2 regions of the Streptomyces sp. DSM 116793 genome follow, and region 1 is predicted to be linked to the other one. Evidence: riboswitches for the same ligand, from Rfam matches in the RefSeq annotation. Region 1 holds a riboswitch; the other holds the start of a gene.
The links. Region 1 has a riboswitch for S-adenosylmethionine ahead of thrC (threonine synthase). Riboswitches for the same ligand answer to the same signal wherever they lie in the genome.

Region 1 (7,708 bases):
CCGAGTGTTCAACCGGCCGGGATCCGCCCCGGTGGCCGCTTTCGGGCCGCCCCCCGGGTCCGCGCGGGCCGCGCTGGATACAGTCGCTCCATGGCCAGCCACGTCGACCGCACGGACCTGCCCGCACCCGTCACCCCCCTGGGCCGCGAGGGCCTGGCCGCGCTGCTCGCACAGCCGGCCGGGGCGGTGATCGGCCTGGACTTCGACGGGACGCTCGCGCCGATCGTGCCCGATCCCGCGCAGGCCCGCGCGCACCCCGGCGCGGTGCCCGCGCTCGCCGCGCTCGCGCCGAGGGTGCGCTCGGTCGCGGTGATCACCGGCCGGCCCGCGGAGGCCGCGGTGCGGCACGGCGGCTTCGCCGGGGCGGCCGGCCTGGACCACCTGGTCGTGCTCGGGCACTACGGTGCCGAGCGGTGGGACGCGGCGACCGGCGGCATCACCGCGCCCGATCCGCACCCCGGGGTGGGCGCCGTGCGCGCCGCGCTGCCCGAGGTCCTGGAGCGCACGGCGGACGCACGGGGCGCCACCATCGAGGACAAGGGCTTCGCGGTGGCCGTGCACACCCGCCGCGCCGAGCAGCCGGAGGCGGCGCTCGCCGCCCTGCGCGAGCCGCTCGCCCGCCTTGCCGCCCGGCACGGACTGATCGTCGAGCCCGGCCGGCTGGTCCTGGAGCTGCGCCCGCCGGGCATGGACAAGGGCGTGGCCCTGACGGCGTACGTCCGCGAGGTGGGCGCCGCCGCGGTGCTGTACGCCGGCGACGACCTCGGCGACCTCCCCGCCTTCGGCGCCGTCGACAAGCTGCGCCTCGACGGACTCCCCGGCCTGCTGGTCTGCAGCGGCAGCACGGAGGTCCCGGACCTCGCCGCCCGCGCCGACCTGGTCGTGGACGGCCCGTCGGGCGTGGTCGCCCTCCTCTCCGCCCTGGCGACGGCGGCGGGACGGTAGGGCCGCCTCCGGTTCCCCACCGCGGACGCGGACGAAGCGGGGCACCGTGCCCTCACCATCCCGCCGCGACGGCGAGCACCCGGCGCATGGTGCCCGGTGGCGCCCCCGGCCACTTCCGCCGCAGCGGTGAGCAACCACACCCGGCCCGGCCGGCGGTGCCGGACCCACCGCAAGAAGATCGGGCCGAGGCAGGCCGGAAGGCCGCCGCGGGCGGGCCCTGGCGGGCCGCAAGGCCGGGCGGAACGACCGGCCCCTCAGCCGGCGTCCCCGCGCAAGGCCGACAACTGGTCCAGGAACCACTTGCTGGGCGGCAGCGCGGTGGCCGCCGCGGCCAACCGCTTGGTGCCCTCGACCCGCTGCGCCTCCGGCACCCCGAGCGCCGTGTGCAGCGCGGCCGCCGTCCCCGTCACGTCGTACGGATTGACCGCGATCACCTCGTCGGCCAGCTCCTCGTACGCCCCGGCCTCCCGGGAGAGCACGAGCACGCACCCCTCCTCCGAGACCACCGGCACCTCCTTGGCGACCAGGTTCATCCCGTCCCGCACCGGATTGACGAGCACCACGTCCGCCAGCCGGTACGCCGCGAGCGAGCGCGCGAAGTCGTCCTCGACATGGAGCACCACGGGCGTCCAGTCGAGCGACCCGTACGTGCTGTTGATCTCAGCGGCGAGGCGGCTCACCTCCGCCGTGTAGTCCCGGTAGACGGCGAGGTCCTGCCGGGACGGGTAGGCGAAGGCGACGTGCACGACGCGCTGGTGCCACTCGGGGTGGTCGGCGAGGAGCTGCCGGAAGGAGAGCAGGCCCCGGATGATGTTCTTGGACAGCTCGGTGCGGTCCACGCGCACGATGGTGCGGCGCGGGCTGCCGTCGGGCGCGGTGCCGATCTGGTCGCGCAGCACGGTGAGCCGCTCGTCCACGTCGGGACGGCGCGAGCGCTCCCGCAGGAAGTCCCCGTCCGCGCCGAGCCCGTGCACCCCGATCCGGGTGCTGCCGGTGCCGCCGGGCAGCACGGCCTCGCAGCAGGCCGTGAAGGCCGCCGCCCACCGCCGGGTCAGGAAGCCCAGCCGGTCCGCACCGAGCATGCCGCGCAGCACCTGCTCGGCGATGTCGTCCGGCAGCATCCGGAAGTACTCCGGCGGGGCCCACGGGGTGTGCGAGAAGTGGCCGATGCGCAGGTCCGGCCTGAGCTGCCGGAGCATCCCGGGCACCAGCGTCAGGTGGTAGTCCTGCACCAGCACCGCGGCGCCCTCGGCAGCCTCCTCGGCGAGCGCCTGCGCGAACGCGGCGTTGTACTCCTCGTACGCGGCCCACTGGTCGCGGAACTCGGCGTCGAACACCGGTTCCAGCGGCGTCTGGTACAGCATGTGGTGCACGAACCACAGCACCGAGTTGGCGATACCGTTGTACGCCGCCGCGTGCACGTCGGGGGCGATACCGAGCATCCGGACGCGCTGTCCGCCGGTGTCCTCCGTGGACAGCCGGCCGCCGGTGCGGTCCACGGCGACCCGGTCGCCGTCCCCGAGGGCCGCGCACACCCATACGGCGTCCGCGTCGGGGCCGATCGCGGAGAGCCCCGAGACCAGACCCCCGCCGCCCCGCCTGGCCCGCAGCGAGCCGTCGCCGAGCGTGGTGTACGAGACGGGCCCGCGGTTGGACGCGACGAGGATGCGGGCGGGGGGACCTTCAGCGGAAGCGGAAGCCATGACGCCAACCTAGCCACCCACGATTTCCCTCAAACGTCCCGGAGCCCCGGCCCCCATACCCCGGCCCCGCCAACCCGGACCAACACCACCCGGCTCGGCGCCGCGGGCTGGTCGGGGCGCTTGCTCCCCCCCGCCTTCCCCTGGTTGGTGCGGGCACGAGGTGGGAAGGTGCGGTCCCACCGGGCCGCAGTCGCCGACGAGGCGTGAGGGGACGTGGGGGGATGTCCGCCCGCAGTGGCCGGCGCCACGACCAGAGAAGCCTCCAGTGGGCGGAGGGCGCCGGACCGAGGACGGATATCCCCCCGCGGCCCCGCCCCACAACGAAACAGGAGGCGCACCGGCCCCGACGAAACCCGCACACGCCACAGCCCCGGGCACCATCACGAAGCACAAGGCAGCGCCCCGGGCCACGAGCCGGAACCACGAGCCTGAGACCGTGCCCTAAGCCACGCGTCGCCCCACATACTCGGGGATCCCGCTCATCGGCGGCCGCTCCTCCGCATCCACCGCATACGACCGCGGCTCAAACCCCCCCTCCGTCCGCTCGAACTGCGTCAGCACAGGCCGCACCAGCGACGCCGCCCCCACCTGCCCCCGCGCAAGCCGCACCTGCGCCGTCCGGTAGATCGCCGCCGCCATCCGCCCGAGCGCCCGCCCGTCCTGATGCCGATGCCTGCGCACGCCCACGTCCACCTGCGCCAGCCCGTCGAGCCCCACGGCGTGCAGCGCGTCAACCAGCAACCCCAGCTCCACCCCGTACCCCACGGGAAACGGCAGCCGCTCCAGCAGCGACCTACGGGCCGCGTACTCACCGCCCAGCGGCTGGACGAATCCGGCCAGCCGCGGCCAGTGGAGGTTCAGCAGCGGCCTGGCCATCAGCTCCGTGACCCGCCCGCCCTCCCCGGGCTGCCCGCCCAGCGGCCGGTCGTACATGGCCTTCACCAGGTGCACGTCGGGCTCGGTGAGCAGCGGCCCGATGATCCCCGTCACAAAGTCCGCCGAGAACTCCCGCAGGTCCGCGTCGACGAAGCAGACGATGTCACCGCCGGTCACCAGCAGCGAGCGCCACAGCACCTCGCCCTTGCCGGGCAGCGCCGGAATCCGCGGCAGCACGTCGTCGCGCTGCACCACCCGCGCACCGGCCGCGGCGGCCACCTCGGCCGTACGGTCCGTGGATCCGGAGTCGACCACCACCACCTCGTCGACCAGCGGCACCACCGCCCCGCCCGCATCCGCAGGCTCGCCCCCCGCCGAAGCCCCACGCTCGCCCGCGCCCGGCGTCCCACGCTCGCCTCCGGGCACCCCCATCAGCTCGCGCCGGATCACGGAAACGATCTCGCCGACCGTCTCCTCCTCGTCGAGCGCGGGCAGCACGACGCTGACCGTCGCGCCGGTGGCGCGCTTCGCGGCGGCGAGCTGCTGCCGCGGCCGGTCGGCCACCGACCACGAGCGCCGGCCCAGCCAGCGCTCGACCTCTTCCAGCACGGTTGACGTCCCCTTCGCTCCCTCGCGTCGCCCACTTCCCCACACCGGCCGGTACGGCGACCCGGGATCGACACCCGGCCCGTGACCCCAGAACGAACCGGGACCGAAACCAGGAACGGACCGCCGGACCGAAACCAGGACCGGAACCACCGGACCGGAACCGGACCGGAACACGACCGCCGGACCGGGGAACCGCCGGACCGGAACCGGACCGAACTGGACCGACGAACCGGACCGCCGGACCGGAACCGGACCGGAACCGTGCCCTCCGTGACCTCCGGGCGGGGGGCGATCCGGAGCCATGTGATCCATCTCGCGGTTCGGACGACTATCTCAACTATCCCGGACGTCGGTTACAGTCTTGAACAACGCGGACGGCCCCCGCATGCCGGGTCCGTCCGACGACAAACGCACCGGAGCCGCCACCGGCCTCCGTGCCATACCGCTCATCCAGAGGGGCAGAGGGATACGGCCCGTTGAAGCCCCGGCAACCCTCCAGTCGGCCATGCCGCGCACGCGGCAGTCCGCCCGCCGCCCAGGCGGCGGCGAGGCCCCGACTAGGGAAGGTGCCAATTCCGTCTCGCGGCGAGACGCGTCGCGAGGAAGATGAGGAGAAAGGGCCTCGCCATCATGGCTGCGCAGTCTGTTGCCTCCGACCGAACCACCGGCACCGCCGACGCCACTGGCAACACCGGCACCACTGGCACCGTAACCCCCGCCACCGCCCCCGGCGAAAAGCCCGGCACCGTGGATCTCGGCCCCGCCGCCGCCCTCTCCTGCCGCGAGTGCGGCGAGCGCTTCCCGCTCGGCCCGATCTTCGCCTGCGCCAGCTGTTTCGGCCCGCTGGAGGTCGCCTACGACCTCCCCCTCGGCGACCCCGAGGCGCTGCGCCGGAAGATCGAGTCCGGCCCCACCAACCTCTGGCGCTACGCGCCGCTGCTGCCCGTCCCGGCCGACGTGGCCGAGAAGCCGAACCTGAACCCGGGCTGGACCAAGCTCGTCCAGGCCGACCGGCTCGCCGCCGAGCTGGGCATCACCGGCGGCCTGTACGTGAAGGACGACTCCGGCAACCCGACGCACTCCTTCAAGGACCGCGTCGTCGCCCAGGCCGTGGAGGCGGCCCGCGCCTTCGGCTTCACCACCCTGTCGTGCTCCTCCACCGGGAACCTGGCGGGCGCCGTCGGCGCCGCCGCCGCCCGCGCCGGCTTCCGCTCCTGCGTCTTCATCCCGCACGACCTGGAGCAGGGCAAGGTCGTCATGGCCGCGGTCTACGGCGGCGACCTGGTCGGCATCGAGGGCACCTACGACGACGTCAACCGCTTCTGCTCCGAGCTGATCGGCGACCCGCTGGGCGAGGGCTGGGGCTTCGTCAACGTCAATCTGCGCCCGTACTACGGCGAGGGCTCCAAGACGCTCGCGTACGAGATCTGCGAGCAGCTCGGCTGGCGGCTGCCCGACCAGCTGGTGATCCCGATCGCCTCGGGGTCGCAGCTCACCAAGGTCGACAAGGGCCTCCAAGAGCTGATCAAGCTCGGCCTCGTCGAGGAGAAGCCGTACAAGATCTTCGGGGCGCAGGCCGAGGGCTGCTCGCCGGTGTCGACCGCCTACAAGGCGGGCCACGACGTGGTGCGCCCCCAGCGGCCCGAGACCATCGCCAAGTCCCTCGCCATCGGCAACCCCGCCGACGGCCCCTACGTCCTGGACATCGCGCGCCGCACCGGCGGGGCGGTGGAGGACGTGACCGACGCCGAGATCGTCGACGCCATCAAGCTCCTCGCGCGCACCGAGGGTATCTTCACCGAGACCGCGGGGGGCGTCACCGTCGGCGTCACGAAGAAGCTCGTCGACGCCGGTCTGCTCGACCCGACGCTGACCACCGTGGTGCTGAACACGGGCGACGGCCTCAAGACGCTGGACGCCGTCGCCCCGACCACCGGCCCCACGGCCACGATCCGTCCGAGCCTGGACGCGTTCCGAGCGGCGGGACTGGCCGGCTGAGTCACCACCCGCCCGGCCGGGCGAGCCGCCTCGGCCGCCCGCCCCGCCGCCGCCCGCACCCGGCGCCGCCCGCCCCAGACCACCCGTACGCCCAGGACCAGGAAGGCCTGAACATGAGCGTCAACGTCCGCATCCCGACCATCCTCCGCACGTACACCGACGGCCAGGCCGAGGTCTCCGCCGAGGGCGCCACCCTCGGCGAGGTCATCGCCGACCTGGAGACCCGGCACGCCGGGATCGCCGCCCGCGTCCTGGACGACCAGGGCAAGCTGCGCCGCTTCGTGAACGTCTACGTCAACGACGACGACGTCCGCTTCGAGCAGGGCCTGGAGACGGCGACCCCGGACGGCGCGGGCGTCTCGATCATCCCGGCGGTCGCGGGCGGCTGCTGAGCAGGACAGGACGACGGCAGGCCGGGCCGCTCGCCCGGCCTGTCCGCCCCGGCCGCTCGCCCGGCCTGTCCGCCCCGGCCGCTCGCCCGGCCTGTCTGTCCGGGTTGCTCATCCGGCCTGTCCGCCCTGGGCAGGCCGCTCGCCCGGCCTGCCCGCCCGCACCGCTCACCCGGGCCTCCCCGCGGGACCCTGCGTCCTCCTCGCCCCGCGTCCCCCTCGCGGACCCCCGCATCCCCTCGCGGCCCCTGTGTCCCCCCTCCCCCGCGGACCCCGTGTCCCCCTCGCCGGGCCTCCCGCCCCCGCTCCCGCCCCCGCTCGCGTCCCCGAGTCCGTGCCCCCGCGTCCGCGCCCTCCGTGCCCGCGCCCCCCGCCCGGCCCGGGAACCGTCCGCCGACGCGCACCGTCCCTCTCATTGCCCCCTCCTCGGAGAAGCGGAGGGGGCAATTCAGCAGGATTGAAGGCGGTAGAGTTGGGGAACGCGCCCGCTCACTCCTTACGCGGGCAGGGGCGAAGTGCAGCCGACTGCCGTCGAGAAATAGCCAAAGTGCTGGGCTCTTTTCAGCCCTTCACGGCATTTGCCCGGCCCGAATTGCCCTGAATTCTTCTCAATTCCCCGGTTATTTACGATATGCGCTGCCCAGATTTCTCGTCCGCTTGACCTGTTGCAGACGGCAGTTGGACAGATACATTCAGCCGCGGTCGACGCGTTCCGGCGCACACCCCCAACGGTTGGGGCGTGAGGTCTGACCCGGGTCCGCGAAGTGCGGTCCTGCGCAAGGGCCAGTAATAGGGGAGTTAGGCATGGCTCAGGGCACCGTCAAGTGGTTCAACGCGGAGAAGGGCTACGGCTTCATCGCGGTCGACGGTGGTGCGGATGTTTTCGTCCACTACAGCGCGATCCAGATGGACGGCTACCGCACCCTGGAGGAGGGCCAGCGAGTCGAGTTCGAGATCTCGCAGGGCCAGAAGGGGCCGCAGGCGGACATGGTCCGTGTAGCCGGCTGACGCGCCGACTGACTGCAGCGACGTCTTTCCGAAGGGCCCGCACCCCACCCGGGGCGCGGGCCCTTCGCCATGCGCACCCGGCACCGACCCGTCGCCGTGCGCGCCGGGGCTGACCCTTCGCCATGCGCACCCGGGCACGGGGGGCACCGGGCCGGGGCCGCCCGGCCCACCGCGTACCGG
Region 2 (7,708 bases), 3.4 Mb from region 1:
TCGCCATGGTCCGGGTGGCCCACCACGACGACCTCGCGGACGTGATCCCCGGCCGGATCAGCAAGATCCCCGGAGTGGAGGCCACGGACACGCACGTGGCGTTCCGCACGTACTCGCAGCACGATCTGGAGGCCGCTTTCGCGATCGGCCTCGACTCCTGAGAACGCCTGCGGCGGGCCGCTGCCCCTCCTGGGTCCCGTCCTCGGCCACCGGCCGGTGGGGGCCGCCTGGCCCAGCCCCTTGCGGTCTCGTCCCTGACCACCGGCCGGTGGGGCCTGGTCGCGCGGTTCCCCGTGTCCCTCGGAGCGCGACCGTGCGGGCGCGCAGCGCCCGATAGGGGCGCGGGGAACTGCGCGAACAACCACCACGAGGCCCCCCGCACCGCCACCCGCCCCAAGGGGCTGACGGGGCCGCCGGACCCCGGACCAGAACGGACGGCCCCCGGAGCTCAGCGCACCGGTGCCCCGAGGTCGGGGACGCAGCGGCCCTCCTCGGTGCGGTAGCGCCAGCGCGCGCCGTCGCGCACCAGCTCGGTCACCGCCCGCACGAACCGCTCCACGTGCTCGTCCGGGGTGCCCGCGCCGAAGCTGACCCTGACCGCGTTGAGCGCCCGCTCGCCGGGCCGCGCCTCCGGTGCCCCGCACTCCCCCACCTCGTCGGGCGAGCTGCCCAGCACCGTCCTGACCAGCGGATGCGCGCAGAACAGCCCGTCGCGGACCCCGATGCCGTACTCGGCGGAGAGCGCGGCGGCGAGGTGTGAGCTGTTCCAGCCCTCCACCACGAACGACAGCACCCCGACGCGCGGCGCGCCGGGCCCGAACAGCGACAGCACCCGGACGCCCGGCACCCCGGCCAGGCCCTCCTGCACCTTCTCGACCAGGGACCGCTCCCGGGCGACCAGCGCCGGGAAGCCGGCCTCGGTCAGCGCCGTGCAGGCCGAGGCGATGGCGCAGGCGCCGATCACATTGGGCGAGCCGGCCTCGTGCCGGGCGGGCCCGTCGTACCACTCGACGTCCACGCCGCCGTCCGCACGCCGCGCCACCCGGCGTGAGGCACCGCCGCCCGCGAGGTACGGCTGCGCGGCCGCGAGCCAGTCCGCACGCCCGGCCAGCACGCCCGAGCCGAAGGGCGCGTACAGCTTGTGCCCGGAGAAGGCGACCCAGTCCACGTCGAGCGCCGTGACGTCGACCGGGTGGTGCGGGGCGAGCTGGGCGGCGTCCAGCACGATCCGGGCGCCGTGGGCGTGCGCGGCGGCGGCCAGTTCGGCCACCGGCCACAGCTCGCCGGTCACGTTCGAGGCGCCGGTGACGCACACCAGGGCGGGGCCCGCCGGACGCCCGGCAAGTGCCCGTTCGAGCGTCCGCACGGCGGCCTCGGGCGTCCGGGGCGCGTCCAGGTACGTCACCCGGCGCCAGGGCAGCAGCGAGGCGTGGTGCTCGGTCTCGAAGACGAAGACCTGGCAGTCCCCGGGCACCGCGCGGGCCAGCAGGTTCAGCGAGTCGGTGGTCGACCTGGTGAAGACCACCTCATCGCCGTCCCGGCAGCCCAGGAAGTCCGCGACGGTCCGCCTGGCGTTCTCGAACAGCTCCGTGGACAGCTGCGAGAGGTATCCCGCGCCACGGTGCACGCTGCCGTAGTAGGGGGCGTACGCGGCGACGTCGTCCCAGACGCGCTGCAGCGCGGGGGCGCTTGCGGCGTAGTCGAGCGCGGCGTAGGTGACCTCGCCGCCGGTGACGAGGGGGACGCGGACGTCACGGCCCAGGACGGGCAGGGGTTCGTGCAGGGACACAGGTGTGCTGGAGGGCATGGCGGAACTCCCGGTGAGACGGTGGGCGCACGGCGGCGCGGGGCGCGGCGGCGCCGGGGTGAAGGGGGTGCGGAGGCGGGGCCTTACGCCCTAGCGCATTCGCTTGCTCACGCGGCAGCTCCCTTGAGGACCAGGACCCCAGGGGGTCCGCGCTTGCCGTGGACCCTGCTGTCCACGGCCTGGTCTTCACCCGGGGCACCCCGCCACGGACGGAGGGTTGCCGGACAGCGGGCCGGGGCCTCATCGCTGTCGCTCATGACCTGGCCCGATTATGTCAGCCCCCCACCCAGCGGTCCACCTCTTTCACGGGGCCTCCCCATGCCCCGGAGGCGGGAAGGGGGCCGACTCCTCCCCCTTCCCGCGCGTGCTTCGAGGGGGCTCGGACCGAGGACGGACATCCCCCCGCGGCCCGCCCCGCAACGAACCAGAACGCGCCGCGCCCACGACGAGCCCGCAAACGCACAGCCGCCCGCCCAAGCCGGGTCCCGCAAACCGGAAAGGCGCCCCGCGACAAGCTCCCCTCAGGCCTGCGTGGCCCTCACCCACGCCTCCAGAACCCCCCGGGCCGCCCCCGAGTCAATGGACTCCGCAGCCCGCTCGATCCCCGCCCGGAGCGCCCCCTCAAGATCGAAGTCCCCGGACGGCGCACCCGCAGACGCCCCGCTCCCGGACAGCCCGGCACCGGACACCCCGCCCCCCGGCGCCCCCTCCCCCAGCGCCCCCACAGCCACCAGCGCGGCCGCGGAGTTCAGCAGCACGGCATCCCGCACAGCCCCCCGCTCCCCCGCCAGCACCCGCCGCGCCACATCCGCGTTGTACGACGCGTCCCCACCCCGCAACGCCTCCACCGGCACCATCTCGATCCCCACGGACCGCGGATCGAAGACCTGCTCCCGCACGCCCCCACCCCGTACCACCCACACCCGGGACGGCGCGGTGGTGGTCAGCTCGTCCAGCCCGTCGTCCCCGCGGAAGACCAGCGCGGACGACCCCCGCTCGGCCAGTACCCCGGCCACGATCGGCGCCCACTTCGCATCGGCCACGCCCACCGCCTGCGCCCGCACCTTCGCGGGGTTGGTGAGCGGCCCGAGGATGTTGAACGGGGTGCGGATGCCCATCTCGGCGCGGGCCCGCGCGACATGCCGCAGCGCGGGGTGGAACTTGATGGCGAAGCAGAAGGTGATCCCCGCCTCCTCGGCGACCTCCACGACCCGCTCGGGCGGCAGATCGAGGTTGACGCCGAGCTTCTCCAGCACATCGGAGGAACCGCTCGCCGAGGACGCCGCACGGTTGCCGTGCTTGACCACCTTCGCGCCGGCCCCGGCGACCACGATCGCGGACATGGTGGAGATGTTCACCGTACGCGCGCCGTCACCGCCCGTGCCGACGATGTCGACGGTGGCCCCGGGCACCCGGATCACCCGGGCGTGCTCGTACATGGTGCGGACCAGACCGGAGATCTCCTCGACGGTCTCGCCCTTCGCGCGGAGTGCGACCGCGAACGCGGCGATCTGCACGTCGGTGGCCTCGCCGCGCAGGATCCGGTCCATCGCCCAGGCGGTGGCGTCCGCCGTCTGGTCACGGCCGGACAGCAGGGCGTTCAGCACCTCGGGCCAGGAACGGCCCGCCGCGATGTCGCCTCCAGCGGGGTGCACAGCGTTCATATGCCGCTCCTGGGTATGTCACCTACGGATCCAGCCCCAGCCTATCCAGCCCGTGGCACGCCACAGGGCCCCGTCCGGGCAGTGGACGGGGCCCTGTGGCTGTGACGACACCCTGGCCGCACCGTGACCGAGCGCCGGGCGACCGGTCACGGTGACCGATCAGTGGTGACCGTGACCGCTGGTGATCTCCTTGTACTCCTCGACCGTCGGCTTCGGAATCTGGTTGCCCTCGCCGTAGTACCCCTTGGAGAGCTTGGCGCGCAGCTTCTCGCTCCGCTTGACCTGGCGCTCGACGCCGTTCTCGTCGACCGCCGGGCCGAGCTCCGCGGGCTGGTACTGCTCGTGCGCGGTCAGCGTGTGCAGCTGATCGGCGTCCAGCGGCTCGTGCACCTCGATGAACTCACCGTGCGGCAGCCGCTTGATAATGCCGGACTCGCGTCCGTGCAGCACCTTGTCGCGGTCCCGGCGCTGCAGGCCGAGGCAGATCCGCTTGGTGATGAGGAACGCCAGCACCGGCGCGACGAAGAAGGCGATCCGGACGAACCAGGTGATCGAGTTGATCGACAGGTGGAAGTGGGTGGCCCACAGGTCGTTGCCGCCGCCGATCAGCAGTACGAAGTACCAGGTGAGCCAGGCCACACCGACGCCCGTACGGGTCGGGGCGTTCCGCGGCCGGTCCAGGATGTGGTGCTCCCGCCTGTCGCCGGTGACCCAGGCCTCCAGGAACGGGTAGACCGCGATCACGACGAGCACCAGCGGGAAGAGCACGATCAGCGGGATCGCGATGCCCAGGACGAGCGTATGGCCGAGGAAGTTGATCTCCCAGCCGGGCATCACACGGATCAGGCCCTCGGAGAAGCCCATGTACCAGTCGGGTTGGGCACCCGTGGAGACCATGTCGGGACGGTAGGGCCCGATGGCCCAGATCGGGTTGATCGACGCGATCGCGGCGATGACCGCGATCACACCGAAGACCAGGAAGAAGAAGCCGCCCGCCTTGGCCATGTAGACCGGCATGAGGGGCATGCCCACGACGTTCTTCTCGGTCCGTCCGGGGCCCGCGAACTGGGTGTGCTTGTGGTAGAAGACCAGGATCAGGTGGCCCACCAGCAGGCCCATCATGATGCCGGGCAGCAGCAGGATGTGGACCGTGTAGAACCGGGCCACGAAGTCGCCGCCCGGGAACTCCCCGCCGAACAGGAAGAACGACAGGTAGGTGCCGATGACCGGCGTGGCGAGGATGGCGCCCTCCATGAACCGCACACCGGTGCCGGAGAGCAGGTCGTCCGGGAGCGAGTAGCCGGTGAAGCCGGTGAACATGCCCAGGACGAGGAGGAGGAAGCCGAAGATCCAGTTGACCTCGCGCGGCTTGCGGAAGGCGCCCGTGAAGAAGACGCGCATCATGTGCACGAGCATGCCGCCGATGAAGATCAGCGCGGCCCAGTGGTGGATCTGCCGGATCAGCAGACCGCCGCGGACGTCGAAGCTGATGTGCAGCGTGGAGTTGAACGCCTCCGACATCAGCTGGCCCTGCAGCGGGACGTAACTGCCGTGGTACACCACCTCGTTCATCGACGGGTGGAAGAACAGCGTCAGGTACACACCCGTGAGGATGAGGATGATGAAGCTGTAGAGGGAGACCTCACCCAGCATGAAGGACCAGTGGTCCGGGAAGATCTTGCGCAGATTGGCCTTGGCCAGGGAGTAGATTCCGAGCCGGCCGTCCGCCCAGTCGGCGAGCCGCTCTCCGGCGGGCGCCTGGCGGCGGGACGCGTTGCGTGTGGTGCTGCTCATCGTCATCCACGCTCCCAGAAAGCAGGACCGACGGGCTCCGCGAAGTCGCCGAGCGCTTCGAGGAAGCCGTCCTGGTTCACGCCGATGCGCAGCTGCGGCAGGGCGTGACCGGCCGGGCCGAACAGGACGCGGCCCCCGTCGGAGAGGTCGAAGGTGGACTGGTGGCACGGGCAGAGGACGTGGTGCGTCTGCTGCTCGTACAGGGAGATGGGGCAGCCCACGTGGGTGCAGATCTTCGAGTAGGCCACGATGCCGTCGTGCGACCAGTCCAGTTCGCGCTTGTCCTTGATGTTCTCCGGCTGGAGCCGGACGATCATCAGCGCGGCCTTGGCGATCTGCTGCTGGAAGTCCTCGTCGCGCTCCTCCAGGCCCTCCGGCTTGGCGAAGGTCAGCGAGCCCACCGGGATGTCCGCGGGACGCAGCGGCTGGTCGGTGTTCTGGTTGACGAGCAGCAGGCCCTTGCGCCACATGGTGTGCCGCAGCTTGTCCTCGGGCTTCGGGCCGAGGCCGCCGAGCAGGAAGACACCGCCCAGCGGGAGCAGCGCCAGCGCACCGAACATGGTGGTGCGGATCAGACCGCGGCGGCCGAGTGCGGACTCCTTGGCGCCCTGGGCGAAGTCGGCGAGCACCTTGTGCTTGGTGTCTGCGTCCGCCTCGATCGGGTGGCGCTCGTCCGCGATCTCCACGTCGGACATCAGGGTCCGCGCCCAGTGAACGGCGCCCGCACCGATGCAGAAGAGCGCCACGCCGAGGGTGAGCCCCAGCGCGAAGTTCATGGCGTTGATGTGCCCGATCGGGAAGACGAAGATCGACTTGTCCCGGGGGATCGCGAAGTAGGACGCAATGAAGCCCACCGTGCAGAGCATGGAGAGCGTGAACAGCAGGGCGACGGTGCGCTCGGAGCGCTTGGCCGCCCGCTCGTCGATGTCCTGGATCCGGGCCTCGTGCGGGGGCAGTCCGGGGTCCGCGAACGGGTTGTCCTCGTCCGGGACGGACACCTCGCCGTGTGCGTCGCTGCGCTCCGGCAGGTTCTCTTCTGGCATGTCGTGGCTACTCATGACTTCTTGGCCTTTGCGGTCCGAGCGGCGACCCAGGCGGCGATGGCGACCAGCGCGCCGAGACCGAAGATCCAGGCGAACAGACCCTCGCTCACGGGGCCGAGTCCGCCGAGCTTGAGGCCACCGGGGCTGGTGGTGTCGTCGCTGTTGACCGCGTGCAGATAGGCGATGATGTCCTTCTTGTTCTGCTCCGGCATGACGCTGTCCGGGAAGTTCGGCATGTTCTGCGGGCCGGTCTGCATGGCCTCGTAGATGTGCTTCGGATCCACGTTCTCCAGCGACGGGGCGAACTTGCCGTGCGTCAACGCGCCACCCTCACCGGTGAAGTTGTGGCACTGCGCGCAGTCCGTACGGAAGAGCTCACCGCCCTTGGCGATGTCGGCGCCCTTCGGGTCGTACTGGTTCTTCGTCGGCACGCTGGGCCCGGCGCCCAGGGAGGCGATGTACGCGGCGAGCTGGTCGATCTCGGCCTGCGAGTAGATGACCCGCTTGCGCGGCGCCTGTGCGCCCTGCTGCTGCAGTGGCATACGGCCGGTACCGACCTGGAAGTCGACCGCCGCGGCACCCACGCCCACCAGCGACGGGCCGTCTGAGGTGCCCTGGCCTCCCGTGCCGTGGCAGCTGGCGCAGCCCACCGAGAAGAGCCGCTTGCCCTCGTCGATGGCGAGGGACTGCGCGGTCTCGTCGGCCTGTGCCTTGTCCGCGGGCGCGAACGCGGTGTACAGCCCCCCGGTGGCCGCCAGCGCGAGGAGTAGGACGACGACCGCCGCCAGCGGATGGCGTCGTCGTGCGGAGAGCTTTTTCACGGATTACCCCGGTGTCAGGATCTTCTGCGTCGATGCTTCAGGTGTGCGAGCGGGCCGCGGCCCGGTTACTTGATCAAATAGATCGTGGCGAAGAGGCCGATCCAGACGACATCGACGAAGTGCCAGTAGTAGGAAACGACGATGGCGGCTGTCGCCTGGGAGTGGGTGAACCTCCGCGCGGCGTACGTACGGCCGAGGAGCAGCAGGAAGGCGATGAGTCCGCCCGTCACGTGCAGCCCGTGGAAGCCGGTGGTCAGGTAGAACACGGAACCGTACGGGTCGGAGGAGAGCGAGAGGCCGTCCTCCTTGACCAGGTTCGTGTACTCGAAGATCTGACCGCCGATGAAGATCGCGCCCATGATGAAGGTGATGATGAACCACATCCGGAGCTTCTTCACATCACCGCGCTCGGCCGCGAACACGCCGAGCTGGCAGGTGAGGGAGGAGAGCACCAGGATGGTGGTGTTGACCGACGAGAACGGAACGTTCAGGTGGTCGGCCATCGACCGCCAGTGATCCGGCCCTGTCACCGATCGCAGGGTGAAGTACATCGCGAAGAGGGCCGCGAAGAACATCAGC

Region 2: linked by a shared signal. The riboswitch ahead of ACSMXW_RS06735 (aminotransferase class V-fold PLP-dependent enzyme) and the one ahead of thrC (threonine synthase) in region 1 are both predicted to bind S-adenosylmethionine.

Annotation. Positions count from the first base shown of each region.
Region 1 covers NZ_CM170494.1:5,044,807-5,052,514, forward strand. Annotated here, with positions in the region: gene otsB (trehalose-phosphatase) at 91-945, shown strand; gene ACSMXW_RS19585 (alpha,alpha-trehalose-phosphate synthase (UDP-forming)) at 1,200-2,612, opposite strand; gene ACSMXW_RS19590 (glucosyl-3-phosphoglycerate synthase) at 3,090-4,133, opposite strand; SAM riboswitch class I at 4,577-4,746, shown strand; gene thrC (threonine synthase) at 4,740-6,131, shown strand; gene ACSMXW_RS19600 (MoaD/ThiS family protein) at 6,245-6,523, shown strand; gene ACSMXW_RS19605 (cold-shock protein) at 7,325-7,528, shown strand.
Region 2 covers NZ_CM170494.1:1,596,681-1,604,388, forward strand. Annotated here, with positions in the region: gene ACSMXW_RS06730 (Lrp/AsnC family transcriptional regulator) at 1-161, shown strand, start outside; gene ACSMXW_RS06735 (aminotransferase class V-fold PLP-dependent enzyme) at 449-1,807, opposite strand; SAM riboswitch class IV at 1,952-2,068, opposite strand; gene trpD (anthranilate phosphoribosyltransferase) at 2,329-3,471, opposite strand; gene qcrB (cytochrome bc1 complex cytochrome b subunit) at 3,631-5,271, opposite strand; gene qcrA (cytochrome bc1 complex Rieske iron-sulfur subunit) at 5,268-6,323, opposite strand; gene qcrC (cytochrome bc1 complex diheme cytochrome c subunit) at 6,320-7,129, opposite strand; gene ctaE (aa3-type cytochrome oxidase subunit III) at 7,195-7,708, opposite strand, start outside.